One region of the Parasphingorhabdus halotolerans genome, then DNA from elsewhere that is predicted to be linked to it. Evidence: predicted binding sites of a transcription regulator. Region 1 holds the regulator's gene; the other holds the start of a gene.

Region 1 (15,465 bases):
CCGTGCGTTTCCTCGGTCCGGCTGGTTCGCCTGATCAGCTCGCTATAAAGCGTCCGAGCTTCCAACCTCGCAAGCACATTGCCGATACACATATGAATACCCGCACCAAATCCCATGTGGCGTTTCGCTACGCGTTGAACATCAAATTCATCGGGCCGATCAGGTACAACCTCCGGATCACGGCTTGCCGAAGCGTTCCATATCATCACAGTATCGCCGCGATTAATCTGCACGCCATCAAACTCCAGATCACGGGCAGCAACGCGCTCCGACCTGCGGAGCGACCCGCGGCAACGGATGCACTCCTCCACCGCCTGGTTTATTTTATCCGGATTGTTCCGCAGCCATCGCATTTGATCCGGCTTTTGCATCAACTCCCATAAGCCATTCACCATCAGATTGGCGGATGTGTCAACCCCGGCACCAATAATCAGGGCGCATAAGCCCATAACTGCAAAATTATCTTCTACCTGATCCGCCACATCCAGCAATATGCTCGGAGTGTTGGATTTCCGCAGATTCTGGATATGGCTGACAATGAAGGGGAGCAGTTTGGCCTCCGCCTCCCTCAGTCGCGCTTCTACTTCTGGCTGGGGCTCCTTGTACAAGGGCGCCTTGCCGTAGTCGCGGGCAAAAATAACCGTAATTTCTCTAATCAGGGGCCAGTCCTGTTCGGGAATGCCGCAAATTGTGCCGATAGTCGCGGTGGCTAACGCCCCACCAATATCCTCCATGAAGTCGATCTCGCCAGCATCAATTGCTTGATCCAGTAACTTCTTTACGTGGCCATCAATCGCTGGCTGCAACGCGCCGATCCGGCCCGGCATGAACATCGGGGCAATAATATTGCGATATTTGGTGTGATCGGGCGGATCTTGCCCGACCATCAGCGCGCCTGCCCGCAAGCCATGTTTGTTGCTTTCGGCAAGTCTGGCGCTGGACCACGTTTCCCAATCCGCGCGAATTTCACGAAGGTCACTGTCTCTGAAGAAAGAAACGACCGGCATCAGCGTCCCCACATGACGGTAAGCGCGGCAAGACTCGCGCATGCGTTTGAATTCGGTCCAGGGACTGTTGACGAATTTTTCGCCGAGAGGATCAAATTCCTCGATTTCAGTAGCAATTTCAGCACCAATATCGGCAGTTGTCATGACTTTGTTTCCTTGAACAATATGTTTAGATTTGGCTTTCAGGCACTGTCAGTTTCAGTCCGTCCAGCTCCTCGGAAATAATAATCTGGCAGGATAGGCGGGAGTATTTCGTTACGTGCTTTGCACCGTCCAGCATCATTTTCTCGCCGTCTTCCATCGTGGAAAGAGAGTCTGCCCAATCAGGGTCAACGACAACATGGCAAGTAGCGCAAGCGCAAGCCCCGCCGCATTCGGCCAGAATTCCCGGAACATCCTCTGCAACCGCGGCCTGCATCACAGAATGTCCGATCCTACTTTCAATAGTCTGTTCAACGCCATCCAACTGCGCGAAAGTAATTTTGACCATTTATATTTCCCTAAAATTTGTGCGTAGTCTTCAGCTTCAAAGCTTCGCGGCCGCATCGATTATCGGGCCAAATTTGTCTGCCGTTAAGCTAGAACCGCCAACCAGTCCGCCATCAACATTAGGAACCGAGAGCAATTCTGCCGCATTACCGCCGTTCATCGACCCGCCATAAAGAATACGCACTTTTTCAGCGCCATCGCCCATAAGTTTGCCGATTTTATTGCGGATCGCCTCGTGCATTTCCTTGACATCGCTGGTTTCAGGCACCCGACCGGTGCCAATGGCCCAAACAGGCTCATAAGCAATTGTAAGCCAGTCAGCATCGGCCTCATCAGGAAAAGACCCTTCCAGTTGCCCGCAAACGACCTCCACTGCGCGCCCATCATCGCGTTCTTCCTCAGTTTCGCCAACGCAAATGATGGCACCTAGTCCGGCGGCTTTTACAGCTTCCGCTTTGGCTTTCACATCCGCATCAGTTTCATACTGGTCGGCACGGCGTTCACTGTGGCCCAATATGCTCAGCAGCGCACCCGCTTCGCGTATCATTTCTGCCGAAACGCACCCTGTATGAGCGCCGCTTGAAGACTGGTGACAATCCTGAGCACCTATAGCGAATTGCGGGCATTTTGTTGCGGCGGCGGCGATGAGCGTAACAGGAGGGCATATCGCAACGTCAATTTCACCATGCTGTTCAGCGATTTCGGCAATCGCCGCAATATCGGAAAGCTGTGCCTGCATCCCGTTCATTTTCCAGTTGCCGACGATATACTTGCGATTTGTCATGACTGCCCCTTACTTTCAAAAAAATATCTTGCCGCCGTCGCTATCAAATAAAGTTGACCAGGCCAATGGCTCATCGCCCCTTTTGCTTGAACGTCACCTGCAAGCCGCCTAAAGCATTCTTCAAATCACCAATTAACCTCAGGTTGCAGATTACATATGATTAGTTTTTTTCGCCGTATTTTTTCATCCAAACTCGGATTGTTTCTGACATTGGGCTTTGTCGGCATCATCGCGATTGCATTTGCAACGGCTGATGTCTCCGGTTCTGGCGCCTTCGGCGGTGTCACCGGGTCCGGAACGGCAGCGAAGGTAGGCGATAGCAAGCTCACCACCGCGGAACTCAGCCAATCGGTAAATAACGCTTTCCGTGCCGAGCAGCGAGAGAATACGGGACTTGATCTTAAAACCTACGTTAATGGCGGCGGCTTTGACGGGATTTTGGATCGATTGATTAACAGCTTTGCGATCGCTGATTTTGGAAAAAAATACGGTATAACCGCAGGCAAACGACTGGTTGATGCCGAAATCGCAGCCATCCAGTCTTTCCAGGGAGCAGACGGGCAGTTTAACGAAGAAAACTTCCGCCGCGCGCTGCAGCAACAAGGCCTTCAGGAAAAACAACTGCGCGATGATTTCACCCGCAATCTGATTGCCGATCAATTGTTGCCAGCTGCGGGATATGGTGCTGCGGTGCCACAAAATCTCGTTGTGCCCTATGCTTCGCTTTTGCTGGAAGGCCGCCAGGGTCAAATCGCAATTATTCCATCAGCTGCTTTTGTCGACATGGCCAAACCTGCTGACAGCGCGTTGAAAGCATTTTATTCAAAAAATAGCGCTCGTTATACAATCCCCGAACGTCGAACGATTAGCTATGCGATTTTCTCGAAAGAGCGCTTCAATGACAAAGTGAAGCCAAGCGAGAAGGAAATCGAGGGCTTTTATAATCTCAACAAAACCAAATACGCGGCGAGCGAATTGCGCAATATGGAACAGGTCATCTTACCTACACAAGCTGCTGCAAAAGCAATGGTGGATAAAATTAAAGCCGGTGTGTCAATCGGTGCCGCAGCGCAATCTGTTGGATTATCAGCGGCTAATATTGGCAGTGTAAACAAAGCGGACTTCATCAAGGCCAGTTCGCAGGCGGTTGCCAATGCAGCGTTTTCTACCAAATCGGGTAACATTTCCGCACCCGCGCAAAGCGCTCTTGGCTGGCATGTGGTCAAGGTAAACGGCGTTCAGGCCGTGCCAGGTAAGTCGCTGGATCAGGTTCGCACTGAAATTGTTGCTGAACTGAGCCGGGATAAAATTGACGAAGCGCTGGCGGAAATGACCGTGGGCATGGAAGACGAATTTGCGGCGGGATCCTCACTCGCCGACGTGGCGAAGGAACAGGGACTCAAAATTGAGTCCACGCCTGCACTTCTCGCAAATGGGCAGAACCCGGAAGATCAAAACTACAAACCCATCCCGGAAATGCAGCGTATTTTGCCGATTGCCTTTTCACTTGAGGCAGATTCTGAACCACAGGTCGTCGAGATAATTCCCGGACAGCAATATGCGATTGTCGATGTTACGGATATTACCCCCTCAGCACCGCCGCCATTGAAATCCATCGAGCAGGTTGTGGCGCGTGATTACATATTGGAGCAAGGCTCAAAAAAGGCCAAGACTGTTGCCGATCAAATCTCCAAAGCCGTCAGCAGGGGTACATCGCTTGCTAAAGCCATTGCCGATGCCAAGGTCAAAGACCTGCCGCCGATCCAGCCGGTTAAAAGCACACGTGCTGAACTGGCCCGACAAAGTCAGCAGGGTCAGGTTCCACCGCCATTGACGCTGATGTTCAGCATGGCCGAGAAGACCGCCAAAACACTTAAAGCGCCACAAAATCAAGGCTGGTTTGTGGTGTCGCTTGATAAGATTGATCGCGGTAATGCCACCAAACGTGTCGATCTATTGAAGGCAACAAGCGCACAATTTAAACAGGTGTTTGGCAACGAATATACCGAGCAATTCATCAATGCGATGAAAGCAGATGTCGGCGTCGAGAAAAATGATGGTGCTCTCACCGCGCTCAGGAACCAGCTAACCGGCCGCGACAGCAGCGCCAATTGATGGTTTGAATGGCGCGCTGTTTCGGAATTGATACGGCGCGCGATGCGTTGGCCGGGGGCAAACCCGCTCTCATCTGGCGCAAACAGGTTGCTGATACGGAAACCCCGGTTTCTGCGGCTCTCAAACTTATGGAAAGCGAACGCGGAGATTTTCTGCTGGAATCAGTGGAAGGCGGCGAAACGCGCGGACGCCATAGCCTGATCGGATTGGCGCCTGACTTGGTGTTTCGCGCTGATGGCGAGAAGGCCGAGATAAACTCTCACTGGTTAACAGATCGCGATGCTTTCGCACCTACGGATCAGGACAGCCTTTCTGCCTTGCGCACATTAGTGTCCACCTGTCAGATGGAAGTGCCAGAAGAGCTACCCCGCGCTCTCGCCTGCCTGGTTGGCTATTTCGGCTATGAAACCATTGGCTTGGTCGAGAAACTGCCCCGCGCGCCGCAATCGGAGCTTGAGCTCCCGGATATGCTGTTCGTGCGACCAACAGTTATTTTAATCTTCGACCGGCTCGCAGATGAGCTTTTTCTGGTGGCGCCGGTCTGGCCGGAAGCGGATGGCGATGTCGAGGCCAGGATTGCGCTGGCAATGGAGCGACTGGATGAAGTGGAGCGGCAACTTGACGAACCCATCCGTTCGTCTCGAGCGAAGCCGGTAGAAACAACGTCAAAACAAAGTGACTCGACTTCACTCGGCGCGACCGCAATAGAATTCACACCGCACCTCCCTCCCCGTAAATATCAGGACATGGTGTTGCGCGCCAAAGACTATATCGAGGCCGGTGACATATTTCAGGTGGTGTTAGCGCAGCGTTTCACCACACCATTTGGCTTACCACCAATTGAACTCTACCGGGCTTTGCGCCGGATAAACCCCTCGCCTTTCCTGTTTTTTCTCGACCTTCCGGGCTTTGCCATAACTGGCTCTAGCCCGGAAATTCTGGTCCGGGCCCGCGATGGCGAGATCACCATCCGTCCGATCGCCGGAACCCGACCGCGTGGAACCAATGTGGCGGAAGATAAAGCCAACAAGGAAAGCCTGCTCGCCGATCCAAAGGAACGCGCCGAGCATCTGATGTTACTTGATCTGGGGCGCAATGATGTCGGGCGGGTTGCTACCGCGAACAGCGTTGAAGTGACCGACAGCTACACGGTAGAGTTTTACAGCCATGTGATGCACATCGTTTCAAACGTCATAGGAGAACTCGCCCCCGATAAAGACGCGATTGACGCTCTGTTTGCAGGCTTTCCTGCAGGAACCGTAAGCGGCGCACCCAAAGTGCGCGCCTGCGAGATTATTGCTGAACTCGAACCGGAGACCCGTGGCGCTTATGCTGGCGGCGTGGGATATTTCTCACCAGATGGCAGTATGGATAGCTGCATTGTTTTGCGAACCGGTATTGTCAAAGACGGCGTACTGCATGTGCAGGCAGGCGCAGGCATCGTGGCGGATAGCGACCCGGCTTATGAGCAAGCCGAGTGTGAAGCGAAATCGGGCGCATTGCTGGCAGCAGCTAAAGAGGCTGTGAAGCGGGCGCAGGACTTGAGTTTTGGGCAGTAGCCACGTTGTCGTGTCAATTTGTCGGTTTGCGCAACTGCGATTGCTATCTACGTCGCAATATCGGTCCGATCACCAAAGCTAACTCTATTCCAGCATCTTAGGCGCATGCTTCTGCAGCTTTTCTTTCAGCTTATTGGCAAACATCCCGAGCAGTGGCGGCAAATCAAACACCGCATATACCTCATCATCGCGCACCTGCATCTCCGCATTGATCCGCTGGCCCATCGCTTCCATTGTGCAATGCAGGTTATCCCCTTCCCAATGATGATCGGTCACATTCGCGCCGGGTACGGATTCGCTTAACGTATGGATGCCGTTGCCCATACGCACTTTCGCCTCGGCCAATCCCAATTTATGCGGAATATTGACAGTAACCGGTACGCCCATGATCGTTTCTCCCTCTGAAACTCTCCTATCACGCCGCGACGGCGCGTCAATGTACACCAGAAAAACTTGGCCTGTGCACAAATGTCGATTAGGCGTTCTGGCATGATCCTCGTTATCGACAATTATGACAGCTTTACCTTCAACCTCGTCCATTATCTGATGGAACTGGGCGCAGAAGTTCGGGTGGAGCGCAATGATGCACTGAGCGCATCTAACGCGCTGGCAACCGGCGCAGATGCGTTTCTAATCTCGCCTGGCCCCTGCACACCCAATGAAGCGGGCATTTCGCTCGACTTGGTCGCGGCTTGCGCTGATGCAGGAAAACCGCTGCTCGGGGTGTGCCTCGGTCATCAAAGCATCGGCCAGCATTTTGGCGGCCAAGTGGTTCGCGGCGGGTTGATGCACGGCAAGACTTCGCCTGTAAGCCACGACAATAGCGGCGTGTTTGCCGGTATTCCCTCACCATATACAGCGACCCGCTATCACTCGCTGATTGTCGAAGACATTCCCGAATGCCTGATTGTGAACGCCACTGCAGATGACGGTTCGGTTATGGGTTTCCGCCATGAAAGCCTGCCAATACACGGGGTCCAGTTTCACCCGGAGAGCATTGCGACCGAATACGGCCACAAGCTGCTGGCAAGTTTCATGGAAATCGCAGGGTTGAGTCCGAAACATTTCGAATCGAAGTTGATGGTCTCATGATGTTGCCCGATCCCAGGACCAACCTGTCGCTTGACGATGCAAAGACAGCCTTTGCTGCAATCCTCGATGGCAAATGCGATGCGGACGAAATCAAGGCATTTCTGGTCGAGTTGGCCGAACGAACCGAAACCGCGACAGAAATTATGGCAGCGGCCACAGAAATGCGCGCCCGGATGGTCGCTGTTGAAGCTCCTGCCAATGCTATCGATGTTTGCGGCACGGGCGGCGACGGCAGTCATAGCCTCAATATCTCAACCGCAACGGCTTTGGTCGTCGCTGCCTGCGATATTCCGATGGCGAAACACGGAAATCGTGCCGCTTCGAGTAAATCCGGCGCTGCTGATACATTAGAAGCCCTGGGGTTGGACCTCGCGAAAGCGGCTACCAATGGCGAAGAGAGCCTGCGCGAGATTGGCATCGCGTTTTTCTTTGCGCCCAATCATCACCCAGCCCTTGGCTCGCTGGCACCGATACGCAAAGAAATAGGGCGCCGCACCATCTTCAACCTGCTTGGTCCATTATGCAATCCGGCAAAGGTCAAACGACAACTTATCGGCGTTGCCTCGCCTGATTTGGTCGAAACCTACGCGCAAGCTGCTGCCGGGCTTGGCTATGAGAAAGCCATGATTGTATCGGGTGAAGAAGGACTGGACGAGTTAAGTATCTCCGGACCAAGCAAAGTGGCTATGATCGAAGGCGGTCAGATTGCCTACAGCGTGATTGCGCCGGAAGATGTCGGCCTTAAACGCCATGATGCCAATGCAATAAAAGGCGGCAACGCACATTTTAATGCCGCAGCTTTAAGGCAACTCCTGCTTGGTGAAAAATCTGCCTATCGTGATGCTGTGTTGCTAAACAGCGCTGGTGCGTTGCTCGTGGCGGAAGAAGTCCAAAGCTGGGAAGACGGTGTGGAAGAAGCGGCTGAGGCCATCGACAAAGGCCTTGCCAATGCGCTCCTGAATTGCTGGATTGCCAACCAATGACCGATAAGCTGACCGAAATTTGCAACATGAAGCGCGGCCATGTGATTGAGCGCCAGGCGGCAATATCGCACAGCGCCATGCACATGCAGATAGCAGCGCAAGACCCTCCGCGCGGGTTTATCAGGGCGATTGAGGGGAAATCGCGCGAAGGCTTTGCGCTGATCGCCGAGATTAAAAAAGCCAGCCCGTCCAAAGGTCTAATCCGTTCTGATTTTGACCCGCCAAGCCATGCCCGCGCCTATGAGGCTGGCGGTGCCGCTTGTCTGTCGATCCTTACAGATCAACCTTATTTCCAGGGCGCGGATGAATATCTGGTGGCCGCACGAGCCGCGACCCATCTGCCTTGCCTGCGCAAAGATTTTATGGTCGATCCCTGGCAAGTGCTGGAATCACGCGCTCTGGGAGCAGATGCCATTCTCATCATCATGGCAGCGCTGGATGATGTTCTGGCGGCAGAAATAGAAGCGACGGCAATAAAACACGGCATGGATGTGCTGATTGAAGTGCATGATGCCATCGAGCTGGAACGCGCGCTTAAACTGCAATCACCCCTGCTGGGCATTAACAACCGTAATCTCAAGACGTTCGAAACGTCTCTTGAGCAAACAGAAAGCCTTGCTGCGCTGGTGCCGGAGGACAGGATCATGGTTTCGGAAAGCGGCATATTCACCCATGCGGATTGCCAGCGCCTGGCCGAGGCCGGGGCACGTTCATTTCTGGTCGGCGAGTCCCTGATGCGCCAACCCGATGTCGAAGCGGCGACCCGGCTGCTGTTAAGCGGACAATCGATGGAAAATGCACCATGAGCAAACTCACGCATATTGACGGCGACGGCGCGGCCCATATGGTCGATGTTTCCGGCAAGGCGGACACCGTGCGCGAAGCGCGGGCCGAAGGCAAAATCACCATGGCGATGGAGACGATGGAGGCTATAAAGGCTAATATGCTGAACAAGGGCGATGTGCTCGCAACCGCGCGGATTGCTGGAATCATGGCGGCCAAGAAAACCAGCGACTTGATGCCGCTTTGCCACCCTCTAGCATTGAGCAAAGTGTCCGTTGATTTCACGTTTGTGGATGATGGCATACGGGTGGAGACACTTGCACGGCTTACGGGAAAGACCGGTGTAGAAATGGAAGCATTAACAGCAACTTCTATCGCTCTTTTAACAATTTATGATATGTCCAAAGCGGTGCAAAAGGACATGATCATCAGCGATATCCGGCTGCTGTCGAAAACCGGTGGAAAATCAGGCGAGTGGTGGGCAAAATGAGCGCGCTTCTGCCATTGGAAGAGGCGCAGCAGCGTCTTGTTTCCTTGGCGACGCGACTACCAATTGAGACCGTTCCCATAGCACAAGCCCTTGGCCGCTATCTCGCAGCGGATATTGCTGCGCATCGCAATCAACCCGCAGCCGATATGTCTGCCATGGATGGCTACGCTATCCGGTTTGAAGACCGCGCTGGTCCCTGGACGTGCGTTGGTGAATGCAAAGCTGGCAGTGAACCTTGTCCACCACTGAAATCCGGCCAGACCGCGCGTATTTTTACTGGTGCACTGCTACCAGGTGGCGCGGATACTGTTGTGATGCAGGAAAATGTTGAAACCGATGGCAATGTTATCAGCCTCATAGCCGAACCTTCGCCGGAACAAGGCCGTCATGTCCGCCGCATAGGCAGTGATTTTTGCAGAGGGGACATTGCGCTCAGCAAAGGCACATGGCTTTCGCCAGCAGCGCTCGGCCATGCAGTAATTGCCGGATATGGCGAACTTCCTGCGCACCAAAAACCCAACGTTGCGGTCGTATCCACTGGAGACGAACTTGTAGAACCGGGTGCGCGCGCCCGTTCCCACCAGATACCCGCAAGCAATGACGTCATGGTGTCAGCCATGCTGGCAGGTCTTACCGGGGAAACCCGCGCTCTGAGCCGCATAGCAGACAATATGGACGCGCTGTGCGCCGCGCTGGACAGCGCGCGGGACTGCGACATTATCGTCACCATAGGCGGCGCATCAGTTGGCGATCACGATCTGGTCGCGCCGGCATTTGAACGATTGGGTGGCACCATAGATTTCCATAAAATAGCGATGAAGCCCGGCAAACCCGTTATGTCGGGAAAGCTCGGCAATAGCGTGGTTCTCGCCCTCCCCGGAAACCCCGGGTCAGCTTTTGTCAGCGCTACATTGCTTTTGTTGCCACTAGTCCGATACATGGCAGGCGCAGCCGAATATTTGCCCAAATATCGAAGCGCACAAACGACAACCACCCTGCCACCCACCCAAAACCGCGCGCAATTCCTGAGAGCGCAAGTTGATTCCGTTGGCATCACCGCTTTTGATAGCCAGGACAGCGCAAAACTATCGGTACTGGCGGCGGCCAATGCCCTGCTATATCGACCAGCAAATTCGGATGAAGAACTTGCGGGAGGCACAGTCCATTATATTTCGATCTGATTGGCTGGTGCGTGGCGCGATAGAACAAGGGATAATCAGTATAGGCTTGACATGCCCCTGTTTGTTTCATAATTGTTCTTTATTCGTTCTGAAATGGGAACCGGAATATGCTCACTACCAAGCAACATGAACTTTTGTGCTTCATAGACGTTCGCCTCAAGGAAACGGGAGTTTCGCCATCTTTTGAGGAGATGAAAGATGAACTGGGACTCAAGTCCAAATCCGGTATTCATCGGCTGATTAGTGCATTGGAAGAACGGGAGTTTATTCGCCGGCTGCCAAACCGGGCTCGTGCGCTGGAAGTTTTGAAATTGCCTGAAGGCGGTATGGCTGCGGCGAGCACGAGCAATGTTGTCGAAATAACGTCGATACAAAAAACTGTTCCAACGCAGGCACCTCAGGCTTTGCCAAAAGTTAGACGCGCTGTTGCAAATGATGATGTTATTGAAATTCCGCTACATGGCCGCATCGCAGCTGGCGTTCCTATCGAAGCGATTGAGGGCGAGACGGCGCTGAGCGTTCCGGCTGCCCTGCTTGGCCCCGGCGAGCATTATGCGCTGGAAGTTTCGGGCGACTCGATGATTGAAGCGGGTATATTGGATGGTGACTTTGCGCTTATACAGCGCACCGAAATCGCACGCGATGGCGAGATTGTCGTTGCGTTGATCCATGATGAAGAAGCAACGCTGAAATATTTGCGGAGAGAGAATGGCAATGTCCGGCTGGATCCGGCCAATCCTGCCTATGAACCGCAGATATATGGTCCGGGAGAAGTCCGCGTTCAGGGTAAAATGGCGGGACTGCTGCGGCGCTATAACTAGATTTTGTCTGCGCTTGATCAAGGCGCCTGATCGTCAAGCTGCGCGAGGTTCGTTGCATAATTCGTCTTGGATGGTCGAAATCAGCTGCCCGCTCATCCTGATGCAGCCGAAGGATGGCTTGACCAATCTGCGCTTCAACCTGCTCACTACTAAATAGGCCTGATCGAAGGCCAAGTTTTGCATAGTTTTGAACTACTTTATTCGTGGGGTTCCTCCCGCGTGATGCCTTCATAGGGTTTCCTGGCCTTCGACGCGCGCTCCGCCATCGACTGCTCAGTCTCAAAGCGCGTCCACGGGTGACGTCCGGTTCGCTGCAATACTGTGTGGATTTCGGAATTTTCCAGATTGATTGTCATACCGCCAACTTTGCGGAGCATATCGCGGTCAACTTTCAGCCATCGCGGTTCGCAACTGTTCGGCAATCGGCGCTCGCTCACCACGATATCGGCGCGGCGGCATGCGGCTGCCAAAGCCATAGCGGGAATGTAATACGAACTGCGGGTCGCCAGCAATATCCAGTCCCGACCCTCTTTGTTTAAAGTAACCGTGCAACTGTCGTTGTTACAATCCGCGTTTGGCCAATCTTCCAGCGCCATTGCTTCGCCATCGACGCCAGCATTTTCGAGCACCATGTTGCGGATAAAATCACCGCTGCGGGTTCGCAGCATCGCGAGATCTCCACCATCGCTGCGAATACCGACATGGCGACCATCGCCCGTAATATAGATATCAGGCGCGCGGGTTCCGACGATAAACAACGCGCCAATCGCAATGGGAATTGTCCCTAAGTAGCGCCATTTCTCTCGCCATAAACACATCCATATCCCGCCAAAAATTACCAGTGCGAAGGCTCCGGTGGACATTGTTGGCAGCATGGTGACAGCGCCCGGTCTTGTAGAAACAAAATGGGCTAGTGCTAGCAGAAAACCAAGCATTTTTTCACACATCCACCAGACAGGCGCGCCGAGGCCTACGCTATCTAGCAGCAGCGCGAGTGCCTCCAGCGGCATAATCAGAAAGGTCGTGAGCGGAATAGCAATGATATTTGCGAGTGCCCCATAAATTCCCGCTTTGTGGAAATGATAAAGTGCTATCGGCATCAATGCGATTTCAACCACCAGGCCGGTCAAAAACAGCGCCAGCACAGCGCGGCCTGCCCTCCGGAGCAAGCTCTCCTCGCGTCGCGCAATTAGCTTTTTCATAGCGGGAAGTTCGTGCAGCGCGATAATTGCCGTGACGGCCGCAAAACTGAGTTGAAAACTCGGCCCAACCAAAGATTCTGGCCAGAGTATCAAAACAAAAAGCGCGCCGGCTGCAACCATGCGCAAGGTGATCGCGCTGCGGCCCATCATCAGCGCGATCAGGACCAGCATGGCAGCAACGCAGGCGCGGATGGTTGGTACCTGCGCTCCGGTCATTAATGTATAGCTTAGCGCCGCGACGGCCGCAAAACCGGCGGCAATGATCGGCAAACGAAAACGCAGCGCAAGGAAGGGAGAGAGCGCCAATATCCTCAATACCGCAAGGTAAACCGCGCCCACTATTGCGGTAACGTGAAGCCCGCTGATCGAGAGCAGATGGGCAAGCCCGCTACGGCGCATGGCTTCCGCATCAGCTTCGCTGATAGCGCCACGATCGCCCGTGGCCAGCGTCGCCCCTATGGCCCCCGCTCCCCCATCCATCCGTGACCGAACATGGGCCGCAAGCTGGCTCCTGACTTGCTCCGTCGGAAGAATCTGCCGTGCTGACTTGACCAGTTCAATATCGCCCAGCACCTGTCCGGTTGCCCCTAATCCGGAAAACCAGGCGCGCTCTGAAAAATCATAGGCGCCGGGCAAAGACGCCATGGCAGGCGGCATCAAGCGCGCGCGCAGTTTAATGACTGCGCCTGATTGCAAATGGCTGATTTCCTTGAGCTGTTCTCCACTGCCCAATGGAAGATTAACCCGGACACGGGGAGGCAGGTTTTGTTTCTCCTGCGTTGCCAGCGTCAGTCTCAAAATATCTCGCGCGGCGACGATTTCGGATTGCTCAATCTCTGCATAAAAACTGGTAACAACAGGCCGCTCCAGCGCCGGTGCGGCGACCATCAAGGATCGGAACCAGATTAACCCGCATCCCAGCGCCGCTAGAAGAGCGAACCAAAATATCGCCTGCGCAGACCTGCTTCCATTTCCCGACGCCGCCGCAATCGTCGCCATTCCGATACAAAGAGCGAGAAAAGCCACCGCCGAATAAGGATTCGCGGTCAAATACCAGATGGCTATACCGCAGGCCACTGCGACGGGAGCCCATAGGGCAAGCTGATCGCGCTCCTGCTCAAGCCGTTTTTCCAACCACTGCCAGTTCGGACGATTATTCCGGGCCGGGAACAATTGTCGCAAACCAAATCGCGTGCTAAGGGCTTGATCATTCGGCGTGACTTGAAACCCGCTAGCGGTGCCAATGCTTTCCGAATTCAAGCCATTTTGCATAAATTTTCTTATCACAGGGAAGCACCAAGCGTGAATCTTAATCAATCCAACCCGGTCGTCACCCGATTTGCGCCCTCTCCTACCGGTTTTCTGCATATTGGCGGCGCGCGAACCGCGATGTTTAACTGGCTTTTTGCCCGGCATCATGGCGGCAAAGCACTGTTGCGTATTGAAGATACGGATGCAGCAAGATCGACTCAGGAAGCAATTGACGCAATTTTGGAAGGTCTGGAATGGCTTGGACTGGATTGGGATGATGAACCTGTATTCCAATCCGAACGCGCGGCCCGCCATGCCGAGGTCGCTTATGAACTGCTGGCATCGGGCAATGCCTATAAATGTTTCGCAACATCGGAAGAACTTGCAGAAATGCGGGAGAAACAAAAGGCCGAGAAAAAACCAATGCGTTATGATGGTCGCTGGCGGGACCGCGATCCCTCAGAGGCATCGGCCGATGCACCTTATGTTATCCGTCTGAAAACAGAGCAGTCTGGCAAAGTAACCATATCCGACGCCGTTCAGGGCGAGGTCTCCGTGCAAAACAGCGAGATTGACGATTTCATATTGCTGCGTTCAGACGGCACCCCCACTTATATGCTCGCGGTGGTCGTCGATGATCATGACATGGGCGTGACCCATCTTATCCGCGGAGATGATCACCTCAATAACGCCTTCCGGCAACTTGCGATGATCCGTGCGATGGGCTGGAAGGAACCTGTTTACGGCCATATCCCGCTGATTCACGGCAATGACGGCGCAAAACTGTCAAAACGGCATGGAGCACTGGGCGTGGAAGCCTATCGCGACATGGGCATCATGCCAGACGCGATGTTCAATTATCTCCTGCGTTTGGGCTGGGGCCACGGCGATGACGAGATTATCTCGCGCGCGCAAGCTATCGAGTGGTTTGGCCTGGACGGCGTGGGCAAATCCCCATCGCGATTTGATGCAAAAAAGCTGCAAAACCTAAATGGGCAGTATATTCGTGACGCCGATGATAGCGCCCTGGTTGCATTAACGACGCTTGGGATCGAGGAACTTCTTGATCGGAAATTGGATCATTCCGATACTGAATTACTGGCAAAGGCCATGCCGGTTTTGAAAAACAGGGCTAAAAATCTGATCGAATTATCTGAGAATAGTCTTTTTCTCTTTAAAAAGCGTCCACTTGGCCTCGACGAACAGGCAAAGTCTCTGCTAGATAATGATGCACGGACATTGCTAAAATCGATTCACGATGCTTTGATGGATCTGGAAGACTGGACGCTCGAAGCAACGGAAGAAAAAACCAAAGCGATTGCGGAGTCTGCCGAATTGGGGTTAGGAAAGCTCGCACAACCTATGCGCGCGGTACTAACGGGAAGCACCAGTTCACCCGGTATTTTTGACGTGTTAGTACTTTTGGGCAAGGAAGAGTCACTCGCCCGCATCGCAGATCATATAAAATAACCTGAAATATTCAGGGTAAGAAAGGACAATATTGTGGGCAACAATAGCGCAAAACTTGAGATCAATGGCCAACATTACGAGTTCCCGATTATGAAGGGAACCGAGGGTCCTGATGTTATGGATATCCGGAAGCTTTATGCGCAAACGGATGCATTTACTTATGACCCTGGCTTCACATCAACCGCGAGTTGCGAGTCCGAATTAACATTCATTGATGGCGGCAAGGGCATTTTGCTTC
Region 2 (15,465 bases), 260 kb from region 1:
ATCGCGCCGGACAAGGCGGTTCTGTCGGATGAGTTTATTACGCAAACCGGGTCGGAGATAATCCGCGATGACCGGATTTTTGCCGCCTGTCAGGTGCATGTCGGGGCGATGGGATTCATTACCGCGCTGCTGATTGAAACTGATCCTATCTATATGGTGCAGAACATCCAGAAAGCGACCAAGATTGAGCGCGAGCATATTGATTGGCTCTGCCGGGGCGAGTTCACGAAATTTTCACGCGAATTCGGGTTGAATGAAGAGCCCTATTTTCAGCAAATCATCCTCAATCCCTTTGATCCATTTGGGAAAAATGCTTTGTTGCGGTTTCTGTACAAGCGGCCATTCAACCCTGACATTAAACCGCCAACACCATCGCAAATGGGCGCGGGCTATGATGCACTGACATTGCTCGGTAATCTGATGGCGGAAAGCGAGTTCTTTAAGGCCGAGATATTGCAGGTCGCGATGGAGCGCGGATATCCTAAAGATCAGGATGTGGATGATCCGGAACGCATAGCGACGTGGGGCAATACAACCGAAGAACATACACCAATCGCCAATCTGTTCAACGGTTCAGTGACGATCGAGCGGTCCCTTCTCAGTGAGGCTTTCGATTTGATTATCGACAGTTTCCGGAAAGGCGGCGGTGGGACGGTGGTGACGTTGCGGTTCGTTCACAAAGCCCAAGGCTTGCTGGCACCGGCGCGGTGGGAGGACAATGTTGTGATTGATTTTGACGGGCCGAATGTCGAAAGCAGCCATAGCGGGTACAAGAAAGTTGTTGAGGCGCTGGATGATGCCGGTGTCCCGTTCACGCGCCACTGGGGGAAAACCAATAATCTCGACGAACGCCGGGTGAAGCGGGATTATGAGCAGGATTATGCCAACTGGCGCTGGGCGCAGGCGCAAGTGATGCCTGATCCGGCCGAGCGGCAGGTTTTTGCCAACGATGAACTGGTGAAACTGGGTTTGATTTAATTACCACGCAGGATCGACCCCCGCTCATGCCGAGCTTGTCGCAGCATCTCGTAAACAACCACCCTTCGACGGGCTCAGGGTGAGCGGGTGGAAAGTACCGCTCTTCCTATCTCTACCCTTGACAAATGCGCGCTTCCCCTGTGTTACGCGCAGGACTTAACAATTAGATATTTTCTGAGATTTGAAGGCCCATCATGCACGCATATCGCACCCATAATTGTTCGCAGCTCCGCCAATCGGATGTTGGCCACGAAGCCCGTCTGTCTGGCTGGATCCATAACAAACGCGATCATGGCAATTTGCTGTTCGTCGATCTGCGCGATCATTTTGGTCTGACCCAGATTGTTAGCGAACAGGGTAGTGACGCGTTCAAGCTGCTCGACGGCGCGCGCAAGGAATCGGTGATTACCGTGACCGGTAAAGTGACCGCGCGGTCGGATGAAACGATCAACACCAATCTGCCAACGGGCGAAATAGAGCTGGTTGCAGATACCGTCGATATGCAAGGGCCAGCGGAGGAATTGCCGATGCCGGTGTTTGGCGAGCAGGAATATCCCGAAGATATCCGCCTGCGCTATCGCTTCCTCGATCTGCGCCGCGAAAAAGTTCATGCCAATATGATGCTGCGTTCCAAGGTCATCAGCAGCCTGCGTAATCGCATGGTGGAGCAGGGCTTTACCGAATTTCAGACACCGATCCTGACGGCTTCCTCTCCTGAAGGCGCGCGCGATTATCTGGTGCCAAGCCGTGTCCATCCGGGCAAATTCTATGCGCTGCCGCAGGCCCCGCAGATGTTCAAGCAGATGCTGATGGTCGCCGGTTTTGACCGCTATTTCCAGATTGCGCCCTGTTTCCGTGATGAAGATGCGCGGGCGGATCGCTCTCCCGGTGAGTTTTATCAGCTCGACCTGGAAATGAGCTTTGTCACGCAGGAAGATGTGTTTCAGGCGCTTGAGCCGGTTCTGGCCGGTGTGTTTGAAGAATTTGCCGATGGGCGCAGCGTGACTCCAGCCGGTGAATTTCCGCGCATTCCGTATAAAGAATCCATGCTGAAATACGGCTCGGATAAACCTGATCTGCGCAACCCGATCATCATTCAGGATGTGTCGGAGCATTTCAAAGGTTCGGGCTTCGGACTGTTTGACAAAATCACTTCAACGGGCGGAACCGTGCGGGCTTTTGTCGCGCCGGAAGCGGGCAAGAAGAGCCGCAAGTTTTTCGATGCGATGAATGATTGGGCGCGGGGCGAAGGCTTTGCGGGTCTGGGTTATATCAACATGAAGGACGGCGCGGCTGGCGGGCCGATTGCCAAGAACCACGGGGAAGAAGGCACGGCAAAGCTGCTCGCAGACCTCGGCTGTGGTCCCGATGATGGTGTGTTTTTTGCAGCGGGCAAAGAAGCGGATGCCGCGAAACTGGCCGGTGTGGCGCGGACCCGCACGGCAGTACAACTGGATCTGATCGACGAAAACGCATTCAAATTCTGCTGGGTCGTCGATTATCCGATGTTTGAATATGATGAGGAACTCAAGAAACTTGATTTCTCGCACAACCCGTTCTCGATGCCGCAGGGCGAACTGGACGCGCTGGAGAATAAAGACCCGCTCGATATTCTCGCCTGGCAATATGATATTGTCTGCAATGGCATTGAGCTCAGTTCCGGCGCGATCCGGAATCACCGGCCCGATATCATGTATAAAGCGTTTGAAATTGCCGGTTACACCAAGGAGCAGGTCGACACGGAATTTTCCGGAATGATTAACGCGCTGAAATATGGCGCGCCGCCGCATGGTGGTTCGGCTCCGGGTGTGGACCGGATCGTGATGCTGCTCGCGAACGAACCCAACATCCGCGAAGTCGTGCTGTTCCCGATGAACCAGAAAGCCGAAGACCTGATGATGAGCGCGCCAAGTGGTGTCTCGCAAAAGCAATTGCGCGAGCTGCATATTCGCGTTGTCGAGCCGCCGAAAGAAGGGTGAATATCGGGGCCACCGTTCGTCCTGAGCTTGTCGAAGGACACATGGTGCGCGAACCGGTGCTTCGACAGGCTCAGCACGAACGGAGTTTTTATGTCGCAACCTGAACAAAAGGACTTCGCGTCGCTTCAAGGCGACCTCTGCTATTTCGAATGGGGCGAGGCAGGAGAGGGGCCGTCAATCCTGTTGCTCCATGCCACGGGTTTTCACGCGCGCTGCTGGGATAAGGTGGTCGCTGCCTTTCCCAAGGAGACACACGTCGTAGCGGTCGACCAGCTTGGTCACGGCCGCAGTGCCAAACCCGAAATCACCGATTGGGCAATCATCGCCGGTGCCACAACCGAACTGGTGCAATCTCTCGGCATCAAATTTGCCGTTGCCGCAGGCCACAGCATGGGCGGGCATTGTCTGGTGCAAACCGCCGCTGCGCTTCCCGATCAGATAGCGCGGCTGGTTCTCGTTGATCCGGTGATCATGAACCGCGAGGCTTATCAAAACCCGCCGGATTACAGCGCGACAAACCATATGGTTTCAAAGCGCCGCAACAGCTGGGCAGCGCCGGACGAGATGTTTGACCGTTTCAAGGACCGCCGCCCTACAGCCTGTGGGACACTGCGGTGCTGCGCGATTATTGCGAATATGGACTGCTCGCTGATGGAGAAGGAGGCTACCAGCTTGCTTGTCCGCCGCAAACCGAGGCTTCGGTTTATGCAACAAGTGCATCGATTGATCCCTGGCCATTGATCAATACGATCGAGCAACCGGTAAAAGTGCTCCGTGCACCGCAAATCAAACAGGATGGCGTGTTCGATTTCGCCTCCTCACCGACACCGCCGGAGCTGGCCAGCAGTTTTGCAAACGGTGTGGACATCTACATTCCGGAACTGACGCATTTCATGCCGATGCAGGATCCAGAACGGATTGCGGCGTTAATTTTCGAAGACTGATAATCACGGTTAACTCGTTGGCTGTTTTCTGAATTTTCGGTTACTATCGGTCCATGACTATTGACCTGAAAGATTATGAATCCGGCACCAAATTTGACGGTGATTATGACGAATCCCTCAAGGCACTGCAGGAGCGGCTCGCGCATGTGCATTTCAAGCATATCATTCATGGCAGTCGATCAATCATTGTCTGCGAAGGCTGGGATGCGGCTGGGAAGGGCGGTTCGATTCGCCGGATGACCTCCGAATGGGATCCGCGGTATTTTGATGTCTGGCCGATCGGCGCGCCGACCAAAGAGGAAAAAGATCGCCATTTCCTGTGGCGATTCTGGCAGAAATTACCGGGCAGCCGTGAAATCGCCGTGTTTGATCGCAGCTGGTATGGTCGCGTGCTGGTCGAACGTGTGGAAGGCTTTTGTACCGATGCGGACTGGAAACGCGGATACGACGAGATCAATGAATTTGAGGCACAGCAAAAAGATGGCGGCACGAATTTGGTAAAGCTGTTTTTCCATGTGACACAGGAAGAGCAGGACGAGCGCTTCGCCCGGCGCCTCGACACCCCCCATAAAAGCTGGAAAATCACAGAAGAGGATTTCCGTAACAGAGAGAAACGTGGCGAATATCTTGATGCGATGGCGGACATGTTCAAATATACGGACACCCGCTGGGCGCCCTGGCAGGTGATCGACGGCAACGACAAGAAATCGGCCCGGATTGCGGCGATGACCCATATCGCCGATACGCTGGAAGCGGCCTTGCCGGAGGAATTGCCCGAGCTTGATCCGGAGATTCTGAAGCAGGCGAAAAAGGCATTTGGTTATAAGGCAAAAGATTAGGGATCGGGCGTTGCCCTGCCGGTCACTATAGGATGTGCGATAAGCTCAAAACATAATTTCGCCTGCGATATCTCATCAGGTGATAAAGAGGTTCTGGAACCTTTAGGTTCGCGTCAATCGCTGCGCCAGGTGCCAAAAAAAGCGCGCCAGCCTTTCGGCCGACGCGCTCAATATTCAAGTTGTGGCCTTTCTAGAAGCGGAAGCCGATTCCAGCCATGATCTGGTGGCGATCGAGATCGACACCAATTTCATTATTTCCATTGAACAATGTGTCGTTGAATTTCAGCGAGCTATAGTTGGAATAGCGGTATTCCAGTTTCACGAAACCGCTGGAACCAATTCCGGCAAGTCCGAGTCCGATCAACTGCTCGACGCCTGCGCCGATACGATAACCGTCGACCTGCTGGCTATCATCAAAATTGAAGTTCACGCCGTCGGCCGCAAGATTGTCCTGAAAACGCGATTCCACTGCGGTGTTGGTATAACCACCTTTGGCATAGAGCAGCGTGGTAGGCGCAACCTGGGCACCGATGCGGGCACCAACATATAGATCGCGCTTCAGATTGATCCGGTAACCAAAAGGCGCAGACAGACCCTCGTCAGATTCTTGCTCGCCGGTAGAATCCATATATTCGCCTTCAATGCCGAATACGACTGGGCCAGCGTCAAAATCATAGCCGAGACCAAAGCCATAGGCCAAGCCGTCGACAGACTGGTCGATACCGTTATCCTCGAATATGCCGTCATTATTTGTGTCGATGTCCGTATCGCTGCCTGAGCGCAGCGTATCATAACCGAGAAGAATTTCGGCGCGAGGGCCTGTGAACGGGGATGTCTCCTGCGCCTGAGCGGCTGCAGGCACAATCATGCTACCGGCCAGAAGGGTCAGAATTAGGGGGACTTCATTATTAAACTCCATTTACTACTATTGGTTGTCATACTGCGACAACCGGGGGAAATGCCCGATACTTCACGGGGCTTGCTCTCCGATGAACCGCCGCAAATAACCGGCCCGTTCACGGATGAATGGTGCTAACGCGACGACCGGTACGATGGTTCCAACGGTCTGCCGCATAAAATAAGAATGTCGGGATATTCACTCGCCGTGTTACAAATTTGCACCACTTGATATCGACTGTCCTTGCCGATTTATGCGACTTAAGCGCCCTCATAGGTCAGTGGCATGAGACCCCCGCCGGCATCGCAATTTTATCTCTGTATCCAAGAATGAACGCGCGTTTTCCCTCAAACCTGCTGCCATTTGCAGCAGTCGTCTAGCATCCGCTACCCCTTATAATTCTTCCCGATATAGCGGGTCAGTGGCGTATCGGTTTGCCATTTCGGGCCGCGCGGGTTGAGTGTGTCGTAGACCACCGCATTTTCCAGCACGCGTTTGACATAGTTGCGGGTCTCGGAAATCGGGATGTCTTCAATCCATTTCACCCAGTCGATGCCGCCCATGCGCGGGTCGCCGTTGGCGCGGAGCCATTTGTTTACGTTGCCGGGGCCAGCGTTATAGGCCGCAACGGCAAGCGGGTGCGAGCCTCCATAATAGTCCAGCATACGCTCAAAATAACCGCTGCCCAGCTTGATATTATACTGCGGATCATCGGTGAGCGCCGAGATATTATAGCTGAGACCGTTTTTGCCGGCCTGTTCGCGCGCGGTGCCGGGCATCAGCTGCATCAGTCCGCGAGCGCCTGCATGGCTGATCGCGCCTTGGGCAAACTGGCTTTCCTGACGGGTAATCGCGTGGATTGTGGTCCAGCTATTCTCGTAACCGAAGGGAACCGGGAGCGTGGGAAACAACGTAGAATCATCAACGGTTTCGACCGCACCAATGCTACTGATCCCGGCAATTACGCCCATATCGCGCTGACCAATGCGGGCCGACAAATCGCTGATCAGTGCATAATCCTTGGGTGTCTTGGCATTAAAAGCCAATGCCCGATAAAAGCGAATTTGCTCTTTCCACGGCGCGCTGCGGGCTGATGATCTTGCTGCGACCACCAGCGGTTGATTGTCAAAGTCGCGTCGATCCTGATCCGTTATTTCCACCGGGTGAGTACGATTGAATTTTGGTAGTGCCCGGCCGAGCCGTTCATGGGCGAGTTGACCGTAGAAATAGGCGGGAAATTGGGCGGCTTTTTCAAAATAGGCATTTGCTTCAGAGGATTGGCCCGCTTCGGCAGCCGCGCGGCCGGCCCAATAATAGCCTTTCGAGCGGATATTGGGCGAATCGTATGAGCGCGCATAGCGGTCAAACATGCCAATCGCTTTGTCCGGCTGGCGCAGGCCATTCAATGCAGATGTTCCCGCGATCCATGCGAGATCGGAATATTTGTCGCGAACCCGGCTGTTCTCTTTGGCGATGTCGGTGGGTGTTGCGTAAGCATCATCAAGTTTTGATGCGATATTATAGGCGGTAGACCATTGATTATCGTTTTGCGCCGCCTCGGCGTTGAGCAACATGGCCTCAAACCATGTTTCGGGCATGACCGGTTTGACGCGCAGTTCCGGGCGGTTGGCGAGCAATTGCCGTGCTGAAGCGCTTTGCCCCTGGTTGCGCAAATAGCGTGCACGATCGGCAAGATAGCCAGCATCGTCGTTGGCGATCGCCCCCACGGCACTGGCCAGCGCATTGGCGCTTGGAGATTCTGTCAGCTGGGCAAGGCGGGCTTCGAAGACCGGACGGCGCGTACCGGAAGTGAAGCTGATCTGGCGCGCAGCGTCGCGGGTCGCGCGCGCCCACAGCAGCGCGTCCATCCGCGTATCATGATCATCAATGGTCAGCGCAGAGCTGAACCGGCTGATCAAGGCCGCTTCATCCTCATCGGTCAATGTCCCGCCGCGCCATGCGTTTTTGGCCCATTGGTTGGCGGTCGCGCTATCACCTTTGGCTTGCAGCGCCACGGCAAATTTCGCGGCTCCAGCGTTGGTGATTGGTTCAAAGCGGCTGAAGAAGGCAATAACCCGGTCTGGCGAGAAGCTGTTGATGTTTATCGCCTGTTCGGCATTGCGCTGCATCCGGGTGTCGTCCGGCCATCCTGGATAGGTGACGAGGAAACCGGCATAATCTTCAAACGAATAATTGTCAGAACCCGTGAGTACGCGCCAGCGCTGGAGAGCGAGCTGGGCATTGCCGCCTGTCGGATCGGATAAATCGCTTCCGCCGCTTTCTTGCCACCCGAGCTGTTCAGCCGCCATGCACGCGGCAGGGGTCAATAAAAGAGCCGCAATTGTGATGCGGGATGCGATACGCAATGACACCGAAGCGGTTGCCATATTTTGGGCCTTTGGGATAAATCTTGATACCATGCTGGACATTTTGGGGGTAGGCTCCTTATCAGGCGCTGAATGAACAACTATGTAGCTGTTCATGACTATTGTGCTTCGAAGATTGCTTTGCCAATTTCCGGCTCAAACATAAAGGTTTATTCGATGTTTTCTGGTTCAATTCCCGCTCTGGTGACTCCATTTTACGATGGATCGTTTGCGGAGAAGAAATTCCGTGCGTTGGTTGACTGGCAAATCGAGCAGGGAAGCAGTGCACTGGTGCCGTGCGGGACGACCGGCGAAGCGTCTACATTGTCCAATGCCGAGCACCACCGCGTGATTGAAGTCTGCATTGAGCAGGCCGCTGGGCGTGTGCCGGTAATTGCCGGATGTGGTTCCAATGATACGACCAACGCTTTGCTGCATTTGAATTTTTCCAAGAAATGCGGGGCAGCAGCGGGGCTGGTTGTGGCGCCATATTATAATCGCCCGAATCAGGAAGGCATCACCGCGCATTTTACCACGCTGACCGAGAAAAATGATTTGCCGCTAGTACTCTATAATGTTCCTGCCAGAACGGTGACCGATATCCAGCCGGCCACCGTCGCAGCGCTCTCCAAGATCCCGACTGTGGTGGCGATCAAGGACGCGAGCGGTCAGATAGATCGGTTTACTGATCACCGTCTGGCGTGCGCAGATGACTTTTGCCTGTTGTCCGGCGTCGATGAATTGTCGCTGGCCTCTAATGCCTCGGGCGCCTCGGGCTGTATTTCAGTGACGGCCAATGTTGCGCCAAAACTGTGCGCAGAGTTTCAGGCGGCGTGCGCAGCGGGTGACTATGCCAAGGCGCGTGAACTCAATGATGTGCTTTACCCGCTCCATAAAGCGCTATTCTCCGATGCGTCTCCCGGTCCGGTTAAATACGCCTTGTCGAGGGTGATCGAAGGCTTCCCGACAGATCTGCGTCTGCCGATGACGCCGCCATCTGAAGCCAGCCGCAAAGCTGTGGATGCGGCGCTTGAGGGCGCAGGACTGATTTGATGGTCCAAAGCTAATGGCAAAACCGCGCCCGATAGAATTTGATAAACAGAAAGTCGTCGCCGAGAACCGGCGCGCGCGCTATGATTATTTTATCGACGAGAAATTTGAAGCAGGGCTGATGCTGACGGGCACGGAGGTGAAATCGCTGCGCTTCGGGGCGGGCACGATTGCCGAAAGCTATGCCGAAGTGAAAGATGACGAGGTCTGGCTGGTCAATGCCAATATCCCTGAATGGAGCCATGGCAACCGGCACAATCATGTGCCCACACGGCCGCGCAAATTGCTGTTGAGCCGCCGCGAAATTAACAAATTCTATGGCGCTGTTATGCGCAAGGGCATGACTATTGTGCCGCTATCGATTTACTTCAATAGCAAAGGCCGGGCGAAAATAGAACTCGCGCTGGCCAAGGGCAAGAAAGCGCCGGACAAGCGCGCCACGGAGAAAGACCGGGACTGGAAACGGCAGCAAGGCCGGTTGATGCGCGAACATGGATGATCCGAAATTAGATGTTCGCGACAAGGAATTTGCTGCGAAAGCCATTGTGCGTTTTGCCCGCTGGTTTGAGAGTAAGATGCCAACGCGCGCCGGTATGGCAAAAAACAAATATTTGAAACCGATTGCCCATAGGTTTTTGCTCACGGATTTATGGCGTTTCAACCGCCGTTCGGTTCCTCGCGGCGTGGCGCTGGGTATGCTGGCCGGTTTCATCGTTCCCTTTGGCGGCCAGACATTTGTTGCGTTATTTCTGGCGTTACCAATCCGGGCCAATGTGCCGATCGCGGCGGTTACGACATTGATCACAAACCCCTTCACTTATCCATTCTGGTTTGCCATCGCCAACCAGATCGGAAAATTCGTTTTGCGGATTGATAAAATCACCGTCGATAGCGGTCTTGAAAATAAGATGGGCAGCAGTGCCGGCGAATGGATGCAATGGTTTGGTATGGAAGTCGGCGTTACCTTTTTGGGCTTTGTCGTTCTGGGAGTCGTGTTTGGAAGCGTTGGCTATGTAACAAGTTCATTCGGCTGGCGGTGGTGGATTGCCAGAAAACGCAAGGCGAGGCTCCGAAAAATGGGTATTGCTATTGCTCTCGACGAGCCAAAATGAAGACAGGTTTAATCGCTAATGGCCACTAAAGCGCGTGAAGATATATCGCTCCTGAGCCCGAGCACCAAAAAGTCGGCAACCGAAACGCGGCTGCGCGCTGCTGTTCTTGTGCTCGCCATCGCCGGTTCGCTGGGGCTATTATATTGGCAGGTAGCCAATATTGCGCTGCTCTTCGCTTTTCTCGCGCTGGCTGTCTGCTTCGGCGCGATAGTCTTCTTTCTGAAACCGCAAAGAGGCGGCACTGATGAAGATATGGCTGAAATTGCCGATTGGGCTGTTACCCGCATGGTCGCTGATCAATCGGATATTGGCCTTGCGATAACCGATCGTGCCGGAAGGCTGGTTTGCGCCAATGAGTTGTTTATCAAATGGTTTAATGGCCCGGCTGTTCCGCCTGAGTTGCCACTGGAAGCGGGAGGAAATGAATTGCTCTCCACCGCAGGTCGCGATGCGTGGCGGGATGGCCGCGGCTATGCCGAAGGCCTGAAACGCGGTGTCGCAGAATATAGCGCCAAGGTTGTGCGGGCCGGGCAGGGCGATGAATATCTGCTGTGGCAATTCAAGCCACAAATCGCAGCCGATATATTGGATGATACCATCCGCATGGTCGGCGGCGCAACCGGTCGCGCGATATCCGAGGCAGGCCTGTTGGCTGCAGTCATTGGTGGCGAAGGCCGCATTCGGGCATCGAACCAGGCCTTTGCCATGCGTGCAACCGGGCGCAGTGAAGCCAATATATCGGGTCGCAATTTTATCAATTTTCTGCGCTCCGATGACAAAGGCACGATATTTTTTGAACGGGAAGGACAACATGGCACGCCGGTTCGTCTGTTCCATATTCCGCTGGAACGGAACAAAGAAAAAAGTCCGGCATTAATATTGTTGATTGATGACGATGGCGGGATGATGGAACGCGGGAAAGCGCTTGAGCAGGTTGAATCCATGCTTTCGCTATTGCCTCTTGGTCTTGCGCTGACCGATCGGGACGGGCGATTCCTCTTTCTTAACGAGGCATTTGGCAAAACGGCTGGATTGCGCGAAGGTGAACAACCGCTTTATCCCGGTGACTTGATGATCAAGGATGATAAGTCGGCCGTCGCAGATGCCGTCCGTCGCTATGCCAGCGGTCAGCCGATGTCGGGAGACCTCGCGGTCCGGCTAAGGGCTGGTGGGGAAGACCCGGTTGCGCTTGGCATCGCCGGGGTCCGCGGGCTTGGTGACGCGGCTGTGTTGCTTTCGATCAAGGACAATAGCGAAGAGACGAAGCTCAAAAGCCAGGTCGCACAGGCAACCAAGATGCAGGCTGTCGGACAGCTCGCTGGCGGCGTAGCGCATGATTTCAATAATATCCTTACCGCAATTATTGGGCATTGTGATTTAATGTTGCTGCGCCATGCACCGGGCGATAGCGATTATGATGATATCCAGCAGGTTAGAAATAACTCGAACCGTGCGGCTGGTCTGACACGTCAATTGCTTGCCTTTTCGAGGCAGCAGACATTGCGACCGCAGGTGTTGCAGCTACCCGATGTGGTTGCGGATGTTTCCAATCTATTGAAGCGCCTGCTAGATGATAATATCGAGCTTGAGGTGAAGCATGGCCGCAACCTTGGCCTGGTGCGGGCTGATCCCGGCCAGCTCGAACAGGTGATCATCAATCTTGGTGTTAACGCCCGGGATGCGATCAACGCAAAATCCAACAAGGGCGGCAAGATTTCGGTTACAACCGAGGCTGTAACAGCATCTGATGTGCGGGCGCTGAAAAGCGACATATTGCCTGTCGGTGATTATACCGCGCTGATTATTGCCGATACCGGCAAAGGCATACCGCCCGACGTGATTGGCAAGATTTTCGAGCCATTTTTCACGACCAAGGAAGTCGGCAAGGGTACGGGCCTCGGCCTTTCGACCGTCTATGGCATTGTGAAGCAGTCCGGCGGTTATATTTTTGCGGATTCCGCTCCGGGTGCAGGCGCGACTTTCTCCATCTACTTCCCGGTTCACACGCTATCGGGAGAGGAAGCTACACGGGCTGCGAGACCAGCGAAAGCTGCGGTCACAAAAGAGCTTTGGGGGAGTGGTCATATTCTTCTGGTTGAGGATGAAGACATGGTCCGCGCCGTTGCCGAGCGCGCTCTGACCCGACAGGGGTACACCGTGGTGACGGCCAGCGATGGCGAAGAAGGGCTGGATTATCTCAATGCGCAGGCCGATAGTGACGAGAAATTCGATATCATCGTTTCTGATGTGGTGATGCCGAATATGGATGGACCGGCGATGGCCAAACAGGCGCGGGAGAAATATCCTGAACTGCCAATATTATTCATGTCAGGCTATGCAGAGGAGCAACTGCGCAAATCCATTGATCTTGATAATGTGGCGTTCCTGCCAAAGCCTTTTTCGGTGGCGCAGATCGCAGAGGCGGTCGGAAATATTTTGGCCGAACATGCTAAATAGTGGGTGTTCTGTAACCATAAATACATATCAAACAAAGGCTTAAGTGCCACCAAAAATATTTTCGTTCCCCTCTTGTTCTTGTAGAACAAATGCGGTACATCATATCCATCATTGATTGATATGACGCAAACATTTAGCGAAGGGGACAGGCAAATGGCTACCAATTTAAAAGTCGTAGAAACGGACAATCAGTTGAACTCATCAGAAAGACAAAAGGCGCTGGACGCCGCACTGGCGCAAATTGATCGCGCCTTTGGCAAAGGCTCCGCCATGAAGCTGGGCCAGCGCAAAGCATTGGACATTGAAGCGATCTCTACCGGTTCACTGGGGCTGGATATCGCGCTGGGTATTGGCGGATTGCCAAAGGGCCGCGTCATTGAAATTTATGGCCCTGAAAGCTCCGGCAAGACAACACTGGCTCTGCATGTAATCGCCGAGGCGCAAAAAAACGGTGGCACGGCAGCCTTTGTTGACGCGGAACATGCGCTTGATCCAGTCTATGCCAAAGCATTGGGCGTGAATACCGATGAGCTGATTATTTCGCAGCCTGACACAGGTGAGCAGGCACTTGAGATTACTGACACTTTGGTTCGATCCAATGCGGTTGACATATTGGTTGTCGATTCGGTTGCCGCACTGGTGCCGCGCGCTGAAATTGAGGGCGAAATGGGGGATACCCATGTCGGTCTGCAAGCGCGTTTGATGAGCCAGGCGCTGCGCAAGCTCACCGGTTCAATCAGCCGTTCCAAATGCATGGTGATCTTCATCAACCAGATCCGGATGAAAATTGGCGTGATGTATGGCAGCCCTGAAACAACCTCGGGCGGCAATGCGCTGAAATTCTATGCTTCGGTTCGCCTCGACATAAGACGCACGGGGCAGATCAAGGAACGGGATGATATTGTTGGCAACTCGACCCGCGTGAAAGTGGTGAAAAACAAAGTCGCACCGCCGTTTAAGCAGGTCGAATTTGATATCATGTACGGGCAGGGCATTTCCAAGGTCGGCGAGATTATAGATCTTGGTGTGAAGGCCGGAGTGGTCGAAAAATCGGGTGCATGGTTCTCCTACGATTCTGTTCGTATCGGGCAGGGCCGCGAAAATTCCAAGCGCTTCCTCCTTGAAAATCCCGAGATGATGGACAAGCTGGAAAACCAGATTCGCGGCAAGCAGGAAGTCGTCGCCGAGGAAATGATGACCGGTCCGATTGGCAAGGCCAGCGATGGCGACGACGGCGATGATGCGGAGTAATTAAAACTCGATTCACGTTGTGCTTTTTGAACCATTCCTCAGCCATCTGAGAATGAGCGGGGCGGGAATCACCAAGAGTCGATAGTTTTCACATTGCAATTTCAAGTTTGCCGGATCACTCTCCCCCGAGGCGATCCATGGCATCCGGGTCGTCCTTCTGTCCCCCGACATCAAGGACGGCCCCTTTTTTTTTGTTTTTGATGATCATGTAGAATGTTGGAAAAGATTGACATTTGGCAGATTACAACGCTTCGTTGGCCCAAACTTTGACGAACTTTGAACTATTGGGAAGGCCAAAACCGCAATGACCACCATCGTCCATCATTTAGAAAATAGCCGCTCTCAGCGCATAATCTGGCTACTCGAAGAGCTCGGACTTCCCTATGAAATCAAGCGCTATGAGCGACACCCCAAAACCAGCAAGGCACCTGCTAGTCTCAAAGCGATCCATCCACTCGGTAAATCACCGATGATCGAGGATGATGGCGAGGTGATTATCGAGACCGCCGCCATTGCCGAATATCTGGTTGCAAAGGCGGGTGGTAAATTGGGCGCGCCGAACGATCCGAAAGGTGCGCGTCTCTATACCCAATACCTCCATTTTGCCGAGGGCTCCATGATGCCGCCCTTATATGGCTTGCTGGTCGTCGGGCGCCTCGGCTTGCTTGGTCTTCCCGCCAGAAAAACGGTTGACCAGATGGTCACCGACCTGCTTGTCTGGCTGGAAACCGAGTTGCAGGGTCGCAGCTATTTCGCGGGCGATGAACTCACGGCGGCGGACATCATGATGAGCTTTCCGCTGGAAGCTTGCCAGACACGTGCTGGCCTGGATGCGCGCTACCCGAATTTGCAGGCATGGTTGAAGTGCATCCATGATCGCTCCCAATATCGAACCGCGCTCGAAAAAGGCGGACCTTATGCCTACGCTTGACGGCTGATCAGAAATCGCAACCATTAGCGCATCAGTCAGTTCATCTGGGATTGTAAACCTATGGGTGCTCGCCTAAGTCAATTTCATGCAAACGACCAATGACATAAGACGCTCTTTTCTGGAGTATTTTGGCAAACAGGGGCATGAGATTGTCGCTTCTTCGCCGTTGATCCCGCACAATGATCCGACATTGATGTTCGTCAATGCCGGGATGGTGCCGTTCAAGAACGTCTTCACTGGCGCTGAGAAGAGCAATTTCCCGACGGCAACATCGAGTCAGAAATGCGTTCGCGCGGGCGGCAAACATAATGATCTAGATAATGTTGGTTATACCGCCCGGCATCATACGTTTTTTGAGATGCTTGGTAACTTCTCCTTTGGCGACTATTTCAAGGAACAGGCGATCCACAATGCCTGGGAGTTACTCACCAAAGAGTGGGGGATTGCTCCCGATAAATTGACGGCTACGGTTTACCATACGGACGATGAGGCGTTTGATCTGTGGCGCAAAATTTCAGGCCTGCCGGAAGAGCGCATCATCCGGATTGCGACGGATGATAATTTCTGGTCGATGGGCGATACCGGACCTTGCGGCCCGTGCAGTGAAATATTCTATGACCATGGGGATCATATTCCGGGCGGTCCTCCGGGCAGCCCGGA

The links. Region 1 encodes LexA, which represses DNA repair genes until DNA is damaged. Its sites were predicted from a motif close to GTTCCNCNCTTGTTCT; they were not measured.
Region 2: a site for LexA is predicted at 12,687-12,702, ahead of recA (recombinase RecA). Genes of this name have one in related genera too.

Annotation. Positions count from the first base shown of each region.
Region 1 is NZ_CP051217.1:236,660-252,124, reverse strand. Features, by position in the region: gene HF685_RS01305 (cytochrome P450) at 1-1,151, opposite strand, end outside; gene HF685_RS01300 (2Fe-2S iron-sulfur cluster-binding protein) at 1,177-1,497, opposite strand; gene tpiA (triose-phosphate isomerase) at 1,534-2,280, opposite strand; gene HF685_RS01290 (peptidyl-prolyl cis-trans isomerase) at 2,437-4,395, shown strand; gene trpE (anthranilate synthase component I) at 4,404-5,954, shown strand; gene HF685_RS01280 (polyhydroxyalkanoic acid system family protein) at 6,039-6,341, opposite strand; gene HF685_RS01275 (anthranilate synthase component II) at 6,444-7,046, shown strand; gene trpD (anthranilate phosphoribosyltransferase) at 7,043-8,029, shown strand; gene trpC (indole-3-glycerol phosphate synthase TrpC) at 8,026-8,835, shown strand; gene moaC (cyclic pyranopterin monophosphate synthase MoaC) at 8,832-9,302, shown strand; gene HF685_RS01255 (molybdopterin molybdotransferase MoeA) at 9,299-10,483, shown strand; gene lexA (transcriptional repressor LexA) at 10,591-11,304, shown strand; gene HF685_RS01245 (ComEC/Rec2 family competence protein) at 11,502-13,778, opposite strand; gene gltX (glutamate--tRNA ligase) at 13,809-15,227, shown strand; gene HF685_RS01235 (citrate synthase) at 15,318-15,465, shown strand, end outside.
Region 2 is NZ_CP051217.1:3,240,967-3,256,431, forward strand. Features, by position in the region: gene HF685_RS15910 (FAD-binding protein) at 1-978, shown strand, start outside; gene aspS (aspartate--tRNA ligase) at 1,173-2,957, shown strand; gene HF685_RS15920 (alpha/beta fold hydrolase) at 3,048-3,698, shown strand; gene HF685_RS15925 (hypothetical protein) at 3,695-3,901, shown strand; gene HF685_RS15930 (polyphosphate kinase 2 family protein) at 3,955-4,740, shown strand; gene HF685_RS15935 (outer membrane protein) at 4,931-5,608, opposite strand; gene HF685_RS15940 (lytic transglycosylase domain-containing protein) at 6,025-8,025, opposite strand; gene dapA (4-hydroxy-tetrahydrodipicolinate synthase) at 8,182-9,057, shown strand; gene smpB (SsrA-binding protein SmpB) at 9,071-9,553, shown strand; gene HF685_RS15955 (DUF2062 domain-containing protein) at 9,546-10,166, shown strand; gene HF685_RS15960 (response regulator) at 10,185-12,623, shown strand; gene recA (recombinase RecA) at 12,777-13,874, shown strand; gene HF685_RS15970 (glutathione S-transferase family protein) at 14,179-14,805, shown strand; gene alaS (alanine--tRNA ligase) at 14,891-15,465, shown strand, end outside.